One region of the Glycocaulis abyssi genome, then DNA from elsewhere that is predicted to be linked to it. Evidence: predicted binding sites of a transcription regulator. Region 1 holds the regulator's gene; the other holds the start of a gene.

Region 1 (7,219 bases):
CTGCTGGCCATATCAGGCATGCACATGGCGCTGCTGGCCGGCGGTATTTACTTCGCTGTGCGCTGGCTCATCGCCTCGATTGAACCCTTCGCCCGTGCGCACGATCCGCGAAAGCCCGCAGCGCTGATCGCGCTTCTCGCCGCCCTTGGCTATCTGCTGCTGTCGGGCGGCGCTATCTCCACCCAGCGCGCCTTCGTCATGGCTGCGGTCATGTTCACGGCGATACTGATAGGCCGCAGAGCGGTGTCGTTTCAGTCGCTTGCACTGGCCGCACTCATCATCATCGCGTTCAACCCGGAAAGCGTGATCGAGCCGGGTTTCCAGATGAGCTTTGCTGCCACCGCCGCCCTGATCGCCGTCTACGAAGCCTGGCAGAGGTGGCGGATCACCCGCGACATGGCCGATTATGGCTGGTTTGCGCGCGTACAGGCGGCGTTTACAGGGCTCGCCGTGACCAGCCTTGTGGCGGGCAGCGCAACCGGGCTGTTTGCCGCCTTCCATTTCCAGCGCATGGCCGCCTATGGGTTTGGCGCAAACCTTGTCGCCATGCCGGTATTCAGCTTCTGGGTGATGCCGGCCGGCGTCGTGGGGCTGCTCTTGGCCCCATTCGGGCTGGAAGGCTTGCCGTTGATGATAAGCGCTATGGGCATGGATATCGTGCTGGCCATCGCGACATGGACGTCATCGCTGCCCGGCGCCGCCTTGCCTGCGCTGGCACCGGGCGGGATCGTGCTAGGTCTCTACGCGACCGGGTTTGCACTGGCCACGCTGGGGCGCGGGCTGGTGCGGGTGGCCGGAATTCCGTTTGCTGCCGGGGCATTGTCCCTATGGGCGTTGCAGGCCCCGCCGGACATGATGATTACCTCGTCTGGCGTTCTGGTTTCGAGAAGCATTTCGAGTGAAACCGGCGAGCGTCTGGACTGGCAGGTCAGTGACCGCCGCCGTGGCCGGTTTGAGGCAGGCGTACTGTTGCAGCGTGCCGGAACCGGGCTCAGCACCGCGCCGCGCGGCGATTATGCGTGCGATCCGCTGGGCTGTCTTGTCGTCACGGCCGAGGGGCTGCGTGTAGCGGTCAGCGAGCATCCCGCCTCGCTGGAGGAAGACTGCGTACGCGCAGACCTGGTGGTCGCGCGCGGCACGGTAAGCGCCTGGCAGAAGCGCCGTTGCGCGGTGCCGGTTCTGGACGATGCGGCCCGCGCAGAGTTGGGCAGCGCCGAATTCTGGGTCCGTGACGGGCGCATCATCCGCCTTCGCGGTGCCAATGATGGCAGCGCAGCCCGCGTCTGGGGACGCGAGCGGGAGAGCTAGCTGCCTTTTCCCGCCCTCGGCTCCAAAGGGTCAGTGATAGCGGCGGATCAGCCCGACCAGGCGGCCCTGAACCTGTACCCGGTCCGGCCCGAAAATGCGGGTTTCATAGGCCGGGTTGGCGGCTTCAAGAGCAATCGACCCGCCCTTGCGGCGGATGCGTTTCAGCGTAGCTTCCTCATTATCCACGAGTGCCACGACAATCTCGCCATTATTGGCGGTATCACCGCGGCGGATGATGACAAAATCACCGTCGAGAATGCCTGCTTCGATCATGGAATCGCCTTCGACCTCCAGCGCGAAATGCTCGCCCGAAGACACCATCTGGGAGGGAACGCCAAACCGGTCGGTTTCGTGCTGGATCGCCTCGATCGGTACGCCGGCTGCGATTCTGCCCAGCAGCGGTACATCAACCGAATCTGTTTCCATTTCCCGGCGCGCGAAATTGCCGCTGACCACATTGCTGGCCGGATTGACGCGCGGCGCTGAGGCATCGGGGAGTTTGAGCACTTCGAGCGCGCGGGCGCGGTGGGCAAGACGGCGAATGAAGCCGCGCTCCTCCAGCGCGCTGACCAGACGGTGCACACCGGATTTCGACGCCAGCTGCAAAGCCTCTTTCATCTCGTCAAAAGAAGGAGAAACGCCATCCTCGGACAGGCGCTTGTGAATGAAGAGCAGAAGCTCGTGTTGTTTGCGGGTCAGCATGAGGGGGTCTGATCTCCAGTCAACAAAGGAACAAAGCCAGAAAGGCCACGGTTTGTTCTACGCCTGTTCCGCTCGCCCGTCAAGGGTTGTGCCCGCTCTCACGCGAAGTTCATCAGCGTTTTCACCGCTGCGGCAACATCGGCCTGGCGCATCAGGCTTTCACCGACCAGCAGGGCTTTTGCGCCGGACCGGCGCACGCGCTCAGCGTCATCGGCGTTGAAAATCCCGCTTTCGGCGACCAGGAAGCGGTCATCCGGCACCGAGGCGCTCAGCGCCTCGAATGTGGCCAGCGTCACGTCGAACGTGCGCAGATTGCGGTTATTGATGCCGATCAGCGGCGAGGGCAGGGCGAGCGCCCGCTCCAGCTCTGCGCGGTCATGCACCTCGATAAGGGCATCCATATTCCAGTGCGCGGCCTCCGCCACCAGATCGGCGGCAAGGGCGTCGTCCACGGCCGCCATGATGACGAGAATGCAGTCAGCCCCCAGCGCGCGCGATTCTGCCACCTGCCACGGATCGTAGAGGAAGTCCTTGCGCAATACGGGCAGGGACACGGCCGCGCGCGCCTCTACAAGATGGTGGTCGGCTCCCTGAAAGCTTTCGGTATCGGTGAGGATGGAGAGGCAGGCCGCGCCGCCCGCCTCATAGGCGCGGGCAAGGGCTGGCGGGTTGAAATCAGCGCGGATCAGGCCGCGTGAGGGGCTTGCCTTCTTGATCTCCGCGATCAGGGCCAGCCCATCTGCGGCTTGCCGGGATTGCAGGTTATCAAGAAAGCCGCGCACTGGCGGCGCAGCCTGGGCCTTTTCCGATATCTGCGCATAGCTCAGGGCCGCCTTGCGGCGCGCGGTGTCAGCGCGCTTGTAGACGCCGATGCGCTCCAGCGTGTCAGTCATGGGCGGCATTCCTCAGGTGTTGGTAATCTGGACGAGCTTTTCCAGCGTGGCGGCGGCGCGGCCATCGTCGATGGCGGCGGCTGCCAGTGCCACCCCGTCTTTGAGGCCCTCTGCCTTTCCGGCAAGCACCAGCGCGGCGCTGGCATTGAACAGCACGATATCGCGGTAAGGCCCCTTTTCGCCTTGTAGCAGGCGGTGCAGGGCTGCGGCATTCTCGGCCGGTTCCCCGCCCTTGAGATCATCGAGGCTCGCGCGGGGCAATCCTGCATCTTCAGGCGTGACGGTAAACTCGCGCACGCTGCCATCAGCCTCCAGACTCGCAATATGGGTCGCGCCGGTGGTGGTGATCTCGTCGAGGCCGTCTTCGCCATGGACGATCCAGGCCCGTTCGGCGCCCAGATCGCGCAAAGCCTGCGCCATCGGCACCAGCCAGCGCCGGTCGAACACGCCCAGCAGCTGGCGGCGCGTGCCGGCCGGATTGGATAGCGGACCCAGCAGGTTGAACACGGTGCGCACGCCCAGCGTCTTGCGTGCCGGGGCCACGTGGCGCACCGCGCCGTGATGGGCCTGCGCGAACAGGAAGGCGACGCCAGCCTCTTTCAGCGCGCGTTCGGTCTGCTCTGGTGAGGCCATCAGATTGACGCCGGACGATTCCAGCACTTCTGCCGAGCCCGACTTTGATGATGCGGCCTTGTTACCGTGCTTTGCGACAACCGCTCCGGCGCTGGCGGCGACCAGTGCGGCGGCGGTGGAGATATTCCAGGTTCCCCGTGCGTCGCCGCCAGTTCCGCACGTGTCGATGGCATCAGCAGGCGCGGTGATGGAGCGCATGCGCGCGCGCATGGCGCGTGCGCCGGTTGCCAGAACGCCCGGATTCTCGCCAATGGCGGCCAGACCAATCAGGAAGCCGCCAATCTCCGCCGGATCAGCCTCCCCGTCCATCAGCGCGTCAAAGGCCGCCTCCAGCGCGTGCGTGGATGGCAGATTCCCGCCCGCCAGGGCGGATATGGCCGGGCGCATCTGGCTCATGCGGCTTTGCCTGTCCGGCGCGGGATTTCGCCCAGAAAGTTCTTCAACAGGGTGTGGCCGTGTTCGGAGGCGATGGATTCAGGGTGGAACTGGACGCCATGCACGGGCCGGGAGCGGTGACGCAGCCCCATGATCTCGCCGTCAGCCGTGCGGGCATTGACGATCATGTCGCTGGTTTGCGGCAGCTCGACGGCCAGTGAGTGGTAGCGCGTTGCGGCGAAGGGCGAAGGCAGGCCGGCAAACACGCCCGTAGCGTCATGCGTGATCGGGCTGGTCTTGCCGTGCATGATCTCGCGCGCCTGCACCACCTTGCCGCCATAGACCTGTCCCATCGCCTGATGGCCAAGGCACACGCCAAGAATTGGCAGATCCGCCGGTGCCTCGCGCAGTACATCAAGGCACATGCCCGCGCGGTCAGGGTCGCACGGTCCGGGCGACAGGACGATAGCCTCAGCACCCAGCGCCAGCGCGTCCGCAGCGCTCATCGCATCATTGCGGATCACGCGGGTCTGCGCGCCGAGCTCCTGGAAATAGTGAACCAGGTTGAAGGTGAAGCTGTCGTAATTGTCGATGATTAGCAGCATGTCTGGGCGGTCCATATTGCGGCGCGGCAAGGCAATCTAGTCGGGCAATGCAAGGCCGCCAACGTTTGCGACTCACCTTATGCATGATTTTCATGTCCTCGCCCGCAACCAGCGTCATCCACATGGCCAGCGCCGCCGCCGCGGCGATGCTGCTGCTTGCCGGGTTGGCGTTTCAGCTGGGCAACCGGGATGCGGTGGAGCCTGCCGCGCAACCGGCAGACAGGACCGCACACGCAGAGCCTATGGTTGATCTGGCACCAGCCCTGCCGGACGCGGCTTTGCCATCTCTTTCCGGTGCCATGCCCGTAGCTGCGGGCTCCCGGCCCATGCTGGCCGTCATCATTGACGATATCGGGCCGGACCGGGCGGTGGCCGATGCGTTTATCGGCGCTGGTCTGCCCATCACGCTGTCTATCCTGCCATTTGCGCAGGCCGCGCCGGAGATTGCGCGTGCGGCGTCGCGCGAAGGTCTGGAGGTGTTCTTGCACCTGCCAATGGAGCCGGTAGGTCTGGCAGACCCCGGCCCCAATGCGCTGATCCGTGCGCATGATGCGGCGGAGATGTCCCGCAGGCTCGGCTGGGCGCTGTCGCGTGTGCCGGGCGCGGCCGGTTTCAACAACCACATGGGCAGCGCCATGACCGCAGACGCGGCGGCCATGGAGCGGGTGTTTGAATCCCTTCGCGGGTCGCAGCTGATCTTCGTCGATTCGCTCACCCATCCGCGCAGCGTGGCAGCCGGCGCAGCAGCGCGCGCGGGCCTTCCGGCGCTGCGCCGCGACATTTTTCTCGATCATGTGCGGACGCGCGAGGCAGTAGACGCGGCGATTGATCAGGCGCTGGACCGCGCGCTGGCTAACGGGTCGGCTATAGCCATCGGCCACCCCCATGCGATGACGCTGGCGGCGCTGGAAACGCTGGCAGAGCGCGCCGAACGGGCGGGTGTGGAACTGGTGACCGTCTCGCAACTCGCCGCAGCACGCGCGCAGCGCCGGTCGAGCTAGACGAAACGCCACGCCTCGTCGGCGGCGCGGAACACCGCTTTTGCTTTGTTGATCGATTCCTGACGCTCGGCTTCGGGATCGGAATCGAGCACCATGCCTGCGCCTGCCTGCACATACATCGTGCCGTCCTTGATGATGGCGGTGCGCAGGGCGATGCAGGTATCAAGGCTGCCATCGGCGCCGAAATAGCCGACCGCGCCGGAATATATCCCGCGCCGGTGGGGTTCCATCTCGTCGATGATCTCCATGGCGCGCACCTTGGGCGCACCTGAAACCGTACCGGCTGGAAAGCCGGCAAAGAGCGCCGATACCGCGTCGTGCTCAGGATCAAGCTCGCCTTCCACATTGGACACGATATGCATGACATGGCTGTAGCGCTCGATAACTTCGCGTTCTGTCACGCGCACGCTGCCGGGCTTTGCCACACGGCCCACATCATTGCGGCCGAGATCCAGCAACATCAGGTGCTCTGCCAGCTCCTTGGGATCGGCTTTCAGCTCCGCTTCGTTGGCCGCGTCCTGTTCGGGCGTTGAACCGCGCGGGCGTGTGCCTGCCAGCGGCCGCAGCGTCACCTTGCCATCGCGCACACGCACCTGGATTTCCGGGCTGGAGCCTGCAATGGCAAAGCCGTCAAAATCGAAGAAGAACAGAAATGGCGACGGGTTGGTGCGTCTGAGCGAGCGGTAGAGCGCAAAAGGCGGCAGGCTGAACGGCGCGGAAAAGCGCTGGCTTCCCACAATCTGGAAGGCGTCACCGGCGCGGATATACGCCTTTGCCTTCTCCACATTCCCCCGGAAGGCCGTTTCGGCCATATTGCTGGCAGGGGCGTCCATGGGAGCAGCCGGTGTCCCGGCCCGGTGGCCGGATGCGGGCGCATCAAGGCGCTCAAACACCGCTTCGATACGCCTGACGGCGGCCTCGACCGCCTCGCGCGCGGTTTCGCCCTTGCTGATGCGCGCCGGAGCGGCGGCGGTGATTTCCTGGGCGATGGCATCGAACACGATCATCACGCGCGGGCGCATCAGCAGCCCGTCCGGTGTGCCTAGCGGATCAGGCGCGGCCAGTGATGGCAGCCGCTCGACCTCGCGGATCATGTCATAGCCAAGATAGCCGAATAGCCCCGCAGCGATGGGTGCAAGCCCGCCGGGCATGTCCAGCGCCGATTCCTCAATCAGTGCCCTGAGTGACTCCAGCGGCGCGCCAGCCGGTTCAAACCGGTCAGGACGGCCATTGGAGCTGTCGGCGCGCGCTATGGAAGCTGCGCCGTTTTCGCTTTTCCAGATCAGGTCAGGATCAAGGCCGATGGCCGAGTAGCGCCCCCGATAGGCACCGCCCTCAACGCTCTCCAGAAGGCAGCTGTAAGGCGCTGCGCCCGACAGTTTCAGATAGGCGGACACAGGTGTTTCCAGATCATCGACGCGCTGCGCGGTTACGAGAACCCGCCCATGCGACTGACAGCGGGCAATCGCCGCGTCGATATCGGCTCGCGATAGCGCCATGGAGCCACCGCCTAGTCGATGTCTGTGCGGCCAAGGGCCGCGTCTCGCAACTGGGTATTGATACGCACATCGTAGCTGTCGAGCAGAGCCCGCTCCAGCGCGATGACGATATCGCTCTCATAGCCCTCGATCACGGCCTGGCGTGCATCGCTATCAAGCTCGGCAGAGCCGGGCGTAATGGCCGTGACAATAGCAACCGTCCG
Region 2 (7,219 bases), 660 kb from region 1:
AAAGGTGATGTCCCCAAATCTCAGGAAATCCCGGCCTGGTTCATCCTGGCGGCAGGGCTTGGCGTGCTGGCCGCATTCGGACCGTCCATGGGCGCGGGGCTGACACGCGAGCTGTCGGTCTTCCTGTCGCAACCCCACGAATTGTCGCTAGACAATACCGGTGCGCTGACACTCACCATGGCGGCGGTGATGAAAGTGTTGCTGGTCATGGGGCTGGCTTTTGGCGCAATCATTGCCGCGGCGCTGGCCGGCCATTTCGTGCAGCACGGGCTGATCTTCACCACATCGAAGCTTGAGCCCAAGCTCAGCAAGCTGAACCCGGTGGAGGGCGTGAAGCGCATTCTCGGCCCGCAAGGCTGGGTGAACTTCCTGAAAGGCCTTGCCAAGATGACACTGGTGGCTATCGCCATCACCATCGTCCTATGGCCGCGCCAGTCTCTGCTGGCGGGCCTGCCAGCGGTGGCGCCGGGGCAATTGCTGGTCCTGTTCCGCGAGATCGCCATCCAGCTCATGTTGGCTGCGCTGGCTGTGTTCGCGATCATCGCGCTGGCCGATTACATCTTCCAGCGCCAGCAATTCTATGACCGCAACAAGATGAGCCGGCGCGAGATCCGGGACGAGTTCAAGGAGTCCGAGGGCGATCCCATGGTGCGCGCGCGCCTGCGCCAGATACGTCAGGAGCGGGCCCGGAAGCGGATGATGGCCGCTGTGCCGGACGCTGCGGTCGTAATTACAAACCCGACCCACTATGCCGTGGCGCTGAAATACGAGCAGGGCATAACGGCGGCGCCGGTTTGCGTGGCCAAGGGTGTGGAAGCGGTGGCGCTGAAAATCCGCGAGATCGCCGAGGAGCATGGCGTCCCTATCGTGGAGGATCCGCCGCTGGCGCGCGCCCTGCACGCCAGCGTGGATCTTGACGAGGTCATCCCGCCGGAACACTTCGCGGCGGTCGCCAAGGTGATCGGCTATGTGCTCTCGCTCAAAAAGCGGCGCTAGGCATAGCTCACCACCTCGTACTCGATCCCGTCCCAGTCCTCGAAATAGAAGCGCTGACCGGGCTCGTAATCGGCGTGTGCGTAGGGTTTGAGGCCCTGCGCCTTCACCCGGTTTTCGGCGGCGGCAAGGTCGCGCACCTCGACGCCCAGATGATTGAGGGGCCGGCTTTTCGCCCACACCTCCGCCTTTGCCGGCGGGCGTGGCGGGTAGAGCGCGACATAGCTGTGTTCCCCGCCGACATGCAGGCCGATGCGGCCGTCGGGTTCGAGGCCGCGCCAGCGTTCGCGCCAGCCAAAGACCGCTTGCAGCATGGCGCTAGTGCGTTCGGGGTCAGAGGCGGTGAGATTGATATGTTCCACACGGGCTTCGCTGGAACGGGCGGCAGGTGGCAGGCGGCGGTCTGCCAGTAAAAGCTGGTGCAGTGGACTCATGGAGCGATCCTTGTTTCTGCTGAAGTGCGCATAAAGCGGATCATCTGTGTGCAACCTCAACCAAGGTTGAGATCAAGCGAATCTGGATCCGGGAAGCAGCGCACCCGTTACCGCAGAAGTTTTCGTCAGGGCGCGGAAAACTGGTTAACCTGAATCGGTCAAACCAGAGGCCGAATCGCTTTTCCCCGCACGGAGTGCCGTGATGACTGACGCCCCCGCCCGTACCGACAAGGCCGCCAAGGCAAATCCGAAGGCCGAAAAAGCCCGGCGCGAGCCTGTTTCGGTGCGTGAGCAGTCGCTTCCCAAAGAGCGTCAGAGCCGGATCACGCTGCTGGCGCGTACGGTGTTCTGGATATCAGGCCTGCTGGCGCTGGGTGCGGCGGGCTTCTCGCTGATAGCCGCCTCCACGGCCGGCTGGCACGGATTTGTGCTGCTGTCGGGCATAGCCTTTGTGGCGTTCATCCTGATGTTTGCGCTGGCTGCCGGAGAGAGCGCTGCGCGTTCGCTTCGCATCGAACCGGCAGTGAGACCCAAAGCCGACGCGCTGGTCAGCGCCGCCATTGACGCGGCGGGCGAGCCGATACTCATCACCGATGCGCGCGGCCGCGCGGTCTGGGCGAATGGTGCCTACCGCAAGCTGGCAAAGACGGTGATGCCGCTGACGGCGGGCATTGCCCTGCCGGCGCCGGACCGTCTCTGGCCGGGCAGTTCGGGCGGGGCGCTCTATCGTCTGTCACGCGCAGCCGCATCAGGCGAGGCGGCGCGTGAAACCCTTACGGCGCTGGGCGAGTCCGGGGGCGGTGTGTACAGCGTATGTGTGGACCCCGTTCCCCAGGGCGGCGCCCTGTGGCGGTTTGCCGAAGTGCGGGCGGGCGACACGCTGGAAGCTGAAGCCGGCACGCCGGACTGGGCCGAACATGCGCCGGTGGGACTGTTCCTGGCCGATGGTGAGGGCCGTGTGCTGGCCGCAAATGCTACCTTGCGCGCCTGGCTTGACGTGCCGGAAGGGCAGGCATTGAAGGTGAAGGATTTCCTGGCCGGTGACATGGCCAAGGGCTTCCTGAAGACCCGTAGCGAGAAGGGCGTGGTGCGCCTTGATGCGCGCCTTCTCGCCCGGGAGGGTGTTGAAAGCCCGATCACGCTGGCGGTCGAATGGGATGAGGGGCGGCCTGCGCGGGCGCGCGCCGTGGTTTACGGGCTGACGGCTGCGGGCACGCCGCCTGGCGTCGCCCAGATGATCGCCCAGCACACGGGCGGGCGTACAGGCCGCACGTTCGACGACATGTTTGCCAGCGCGCCATTCGGCGTGGCCCGCCTGGACGGGGCAGACCCCACCAGCTCGATCATCGAGGATGCCAATCCGGCGCTGGTTCAGCTGTCGGGCGGGGCGGCCCTGCCGGGCGTGGCGTTTGAAGCCCTGTTCGACTGGAGCCATGGCGACAGCGCCGATGCCGCCTTTGCCACCGCCATGTCCGGGCGGAGCGAGCCGGTGGCCCTCAAGCTGAAATCTTCAGGCGGCGTGCGCGATGTGCACCTCTTCCTGTCGCCTGCGCGCTCCGGCAAGCGGGCCGCCTATGTGGTGGACATTACCGCGCTGCGCGAGCTGGAAGGCCAGTATGCACAGGCGCAGAAGCTGAAAGCCGTTGGCGAGCTGGTGGCGCGCGTCGCGCACGATTTCAACAATTTCCTGACCGCGATCCGGCTCAATACCGACAACCTCCTGCTGCGCCATCCGGTCGGCGACCCGACCTATCCTGATCTTCAGAACATTAATGGGGTGGTCGCGCAGGCTGCCGGGCGCATCAAGCACTTGCTTGCCTTCGCCCGCAAGCAGACCCTGCGCGTCGAAACGGTGGACCTGACCGAAACGCTGGCAGACACCGTGCATCTGGTGCGCCAGAGCGTGGAAGAATGGATGCGCGTGGAAGTGCGCCACGGCCGCGACGTGCCGCTGGTGCGCATCGACAAGGACGAGCTGGCAAACGCGCTGATGAACCTTGCCACCAATGCGCGCGATGCGATGGCCTCCAAAGGCCGGGGCACGCTGACCATATCTACCGAGGCGGTGGATGCCGCGGCGGTCCGGTCCGCCGGGGCACCCGACGCCAAGGAGGGCCCCTGGGCCGCAATCCACGTTACCGACGAAGGTTCGGGCATGGATGAGGATACGCTGGCCAAGATATTCGAGCCATTCTTCACGACGAAGGAGCCGGGCAAGGGCACAGGGCTTGGCCTCGCCACCGTGTATGGCATCGTAAAGCAATCTGGCGGTTTCCTGTTCGCGCGGTCAAAGCAGGGGGCGGGCACCACATTCTCGATCTACCTGCCCGGCCACACGCCAGATGCCGAGGAAATTGCCAAGACCGAGGCCCGCAAGGCCGAAGTGCCGGTTCAGCGCAAGCCTGCTGACCTCGCCGGACGCGGGCGCATCCTGCTGGTTGAGGATGAAGCGCCGGTACGCACCATCACCGCTGCGACCCTGAAAAAGCGTGGCTACGAGGTGGAACAGGCCGAGGATGGCGAGGAAGCGCTGGAAATTCTCGAAGAGCGTCCGGGCGAATTCGACCTGATCATATCTGATGTCGTGATGCCGGGGCTTGATGGCCCCGGACTTCTCAAGGCCGCTGCGGACCATCTCGGCAATGCCCGGGTGATCTTCATCTCCGGCTATGCCGAAGAACATTTCTCCCATACGCTCTCGGCCGATCTCGATATATCCTTCCTGCCCAAGCCCTTCAGCCTCGAGGCGCTGGCCCAGAGGGTGAAGGACGAGCTGGGGCGTTAAACAGGATAACCGGCGGCCGCACTGGGCCGCCAAAATGTTCCTCTTGTGTTCCGTGAACAAATCCGGTACAGATTCCCCCAACGCAGCGCAATTGCCGATCCGGGCGATGCGTGAAATAAGGGAACCGAACCGATGGCATCTTCCGCAATCCGACTGGTGAAAGACACCGATATGGACAAGTCCAAGGCTCTTGAAGCCGCACTCACGCAGATCGACCGGCAGTTCGGCAAGGGCTCCGTGATGAAGCTCGGCGCCCGCCCGAACCAGAATATCGAGGCGGTATCCACCGGCTCGCTGGGGCTGGACATCGCGTTGGGTGTGGGCGGCCTGCCCAAGGGGCGTATCGTGGAGATTTACGGGCCGGAGAGCTCCGGCAAAACCACGCTGGCGCTGCACTGCATTGCCGAGGCACAAAAGCGTGGCGGCGTGTGTGCGTTCGTTGACGCGGAACATGCGCTGGACCCGGTCTATGCCCGCAAGCTTGGCGTGGACGTGGGCGAGCTTCTGGTCTCCCAGCCCGATACCGGAGAGCAGTCACTGGAAATCACCGACACGCTGGTGCGCTCCGGTGCCATTGATGTGCTTGTGATCGACTCCGTTGCTGCCCTCACGCCGCGTGCCGAGCTGGAAGGCGATATGGGTGACAGCCTGCCGGGCCTGCAGGCGCGTCTGATGAGTCAGGCGCTGCGCAAGCTGACAGGGTCTATCTCGAAGTCCAATTGCCTCGTCATCTTCATCAACCAGATCCGCATGAAGATCGGTGTGATGTTCGGCAACCCGGAAACGACGACCGGCGGCAATGCCCTGAAATTCTACTCCTCGGTCCGTCTCGATATCCGCCGGATCGGCGCCATCAAGGATCGCGACGAGGTGATCGGTAACCAGACGCGCGTGAAAGTGGTCAAGAACAAGGTGGCACCGCCCTTCCGCGAGGTGGAGTTCGACATCCTCTATGGTGAAGGCATTTCGCGCATGGGCGAGGTGATTGATCTGGGCGTGAAAGCCGGGATCATCGAGAAGTCGGGTTCATGGTACTCGCACGACTCCGAGCGGATCGGTCAGGGCCGTGAGAATGCCCGCAAATTCCTGCTCGATAATCCCGAGATATCCGAAAAGATCGAGAACCAGATCCGCGCCAATGCGGGCCTTATCGCCGAGGAAATGCTCGTCGGTCCGGGCGAGGATGACGATCTGGACGATGCGGCGGAGGCGGCCGGATAGGTTTCACAGCAGTCCTGGACGCATTGCATTGCAGCGGGCGCTTGGCTAAGCCGGGCGCCCGTTCGTATATGTGCGCAACGGAAAGTGATATTTTCAGATAAGCGGAGACCGCCATGACGCGCTTGCGCGACATACGTGCCCAGTTCCTTGGCTATTTCGAAGGGAACGACCACGAAGTGGTGGCCTCCAGCCCGCTCGTGCCGAAAGATGACCCGACCCTGCTTTTCACCAATGCGGGCATGGTCCAGTTCAAGAACGTGTTCACGGGCGCTGAGAAGCGGGCCAATCCGCGTGCGGTCTCCTCGCAGAAATGCGTCCGTGCGGGCGGCAAGCATAATGACCTAGATAATGTCGGCTATACGGCACGCCACCACACCTTCTTTGAAATGCTGGGGAATTTCTCCTTCGGCGACTATTTCAAGGAAGAGGCGATCCACCATGCCTGGACGCTGGTGACGAAGGATTTTGCCCTGCCCAAGGACAGGCTGCTGGTCACGGTTTATGCCGATGATGATGATGCGGCAGCGTTGTGGAAGAAGATCGCCGGCCTCCCCGAAGAGCGGATCATCCGCATCGCCACATCGGACAATTTCTGGATGATGGGCGATACCGGTCCGTGCGGGCCCTGCTCGGAGATATTCTTCGACCATGGCGAACATATCCCCGGTGGCCCTCCGGGTAGTGCGGACGAGGATGGTGACCGCTTCATCGAGATCTGGAATCTCGTCTTCATGCAGTTCGACCAGCAGGCCGATGGCTCGCGCCGCGCGCTGCCCAAGCCGTCCATCGATACCGGCATGGGGCTGGAGCGGGTGGCGGCCGTGCTGCAGGGCAAGCACAATAATTACGAGATAGACCTGTTCGCGAACCTGATCGCGGCCGGCGAAGAGGCGCTCAAAGTGAAGGCGCAAGGCGATGCGCTGGCCAGCCACCGCGTCATTGCTGATCATTTGCGCGCTACCAGCTTCCTGATTGCCGATGGGGTGACGCCGTCCAATGAGGGGCGGGGCTATGTGCTGCGCCGGATCATGCGCCGCGCCATGCGTCATGCGCATATTCTGGGCGCAACCGAGCCGGTCATCTACACGCTGGCGCCGGTGCTGGCAGCCGAGATGGGCGATGCCTTCCCGGAGCTGAACCGCGCGCTGCCCGTTATCGAGGAGACGCTGCGCGGCGAGGAGGAGCGTTTCCAGCGCACGCTGGGCCGTGGCCTTACCCTGCTGGAAGAGGCGATCGAGCAGCTTCCTGAAGGCGCGGCTTTGCCCGGCGAAACGGCCTTCAAGCTTTATGACACGTATGGTTTCCCGCTGGATCTCACGCAGGATGCCCTGCGGGCCAAGGGCCTGTCGGTTGACGAGGCGGGGTTCAACACCGCCATGGAGCGCCAGCGCGCCGAGGCGCGCGCCCACTGGCAAGGATCAGGCGATGCCGCGGGCGATGCGGTGTGGTTTGCCGTGCGCGATGTCACAGGCTCCACGCAATTCCTTGGCTATAGCGAGCTGTCGGCCAAAGGCGCGATCAAGGCGATTGTGGCCGATGGCGGCATGCAGGAAAGCCTCACTGACGGCTCCCGCGCCGAGCTGGTGTTCGACCGTACGCCCTTCTACGCCGAATCCGGCGGCCAGGTCGGTGATACCGGCGAAATCCGCTTTGCCGGCGGCGCGCGCTTCGTCGTTGAGGACGTGAAGAAGCGCGCGGGCGATGTGTTTGCCCATATCGGCGCGCTGGAAGGCGGCGCCATCAAGACAGGCGATGAAGCTGAACTACTGGTGGATGCGCAGCGGCG

What was found. Region 1 encodes LexA, which represses DNA repair genes until DNA is damaged. Its sites were predicted from a motif close to ATGTTCCNCTTGTGTTCC; they were not measured.
Region 2: a site for LexA is predicted at 4,247-4,264, ahead of recA (recombinase RecA). Genes of this name have one in related genera too.

What each region holds. Positions count from the first base shown of each region.
Region 1 is NZ_CP163421.1:727,714-734,932, forward strand. Features, by position in the region: gene AB6B38_RS03630 (ComEC/Rec2 family competence protein) at 1-1,308, shown strand, start outside; gene lexA (transcriptional repressor LexA) at 1,339-2,010, opposite strand; gene trpC (indole-3-glycerol phosphate synthase TrpC) at 2,109-2,903, opposite strand; gene trpD (anthranilate phosphoribosyltransferase) at 2,916-3,932, opposite strand; gene AB6B38_RS03650 (aminodeoxychorismate/anthranilate synthase component II) at 3,929-4,516, opposite strand; gene AB6B38_RS03655 (divergent polysaccharide deacetylase family protein) at 4,609-5,517, shown strand; gene trpE (anthranilate synthase component I) at 5,514-7,016, opposite strand; gene AB6B38_RS03665 (SurA N-terminal domain-containing protein) at 7,028-7,219, opposite strand, start outside.
Region 2 is NZ_CP163421.1:1,387,384-1,394,602, reverse strand. Features, by position in the region: gene flhB (flagellar biosynthesis protein FlhB) at 1-996, shown strand, start outside; gene AB6B38_RS06760 (VOC family protein) at 993-1,427, opposite strand; gene AB6B38_RS06755 (response regulator) at 1,630-4,212, shown strand; gene recA (recombinase RecA) at 4,345-5,433, shown strand; gene alaS (alanine--tRNA ligase) at 5,547-7,219, shown strand, end outside.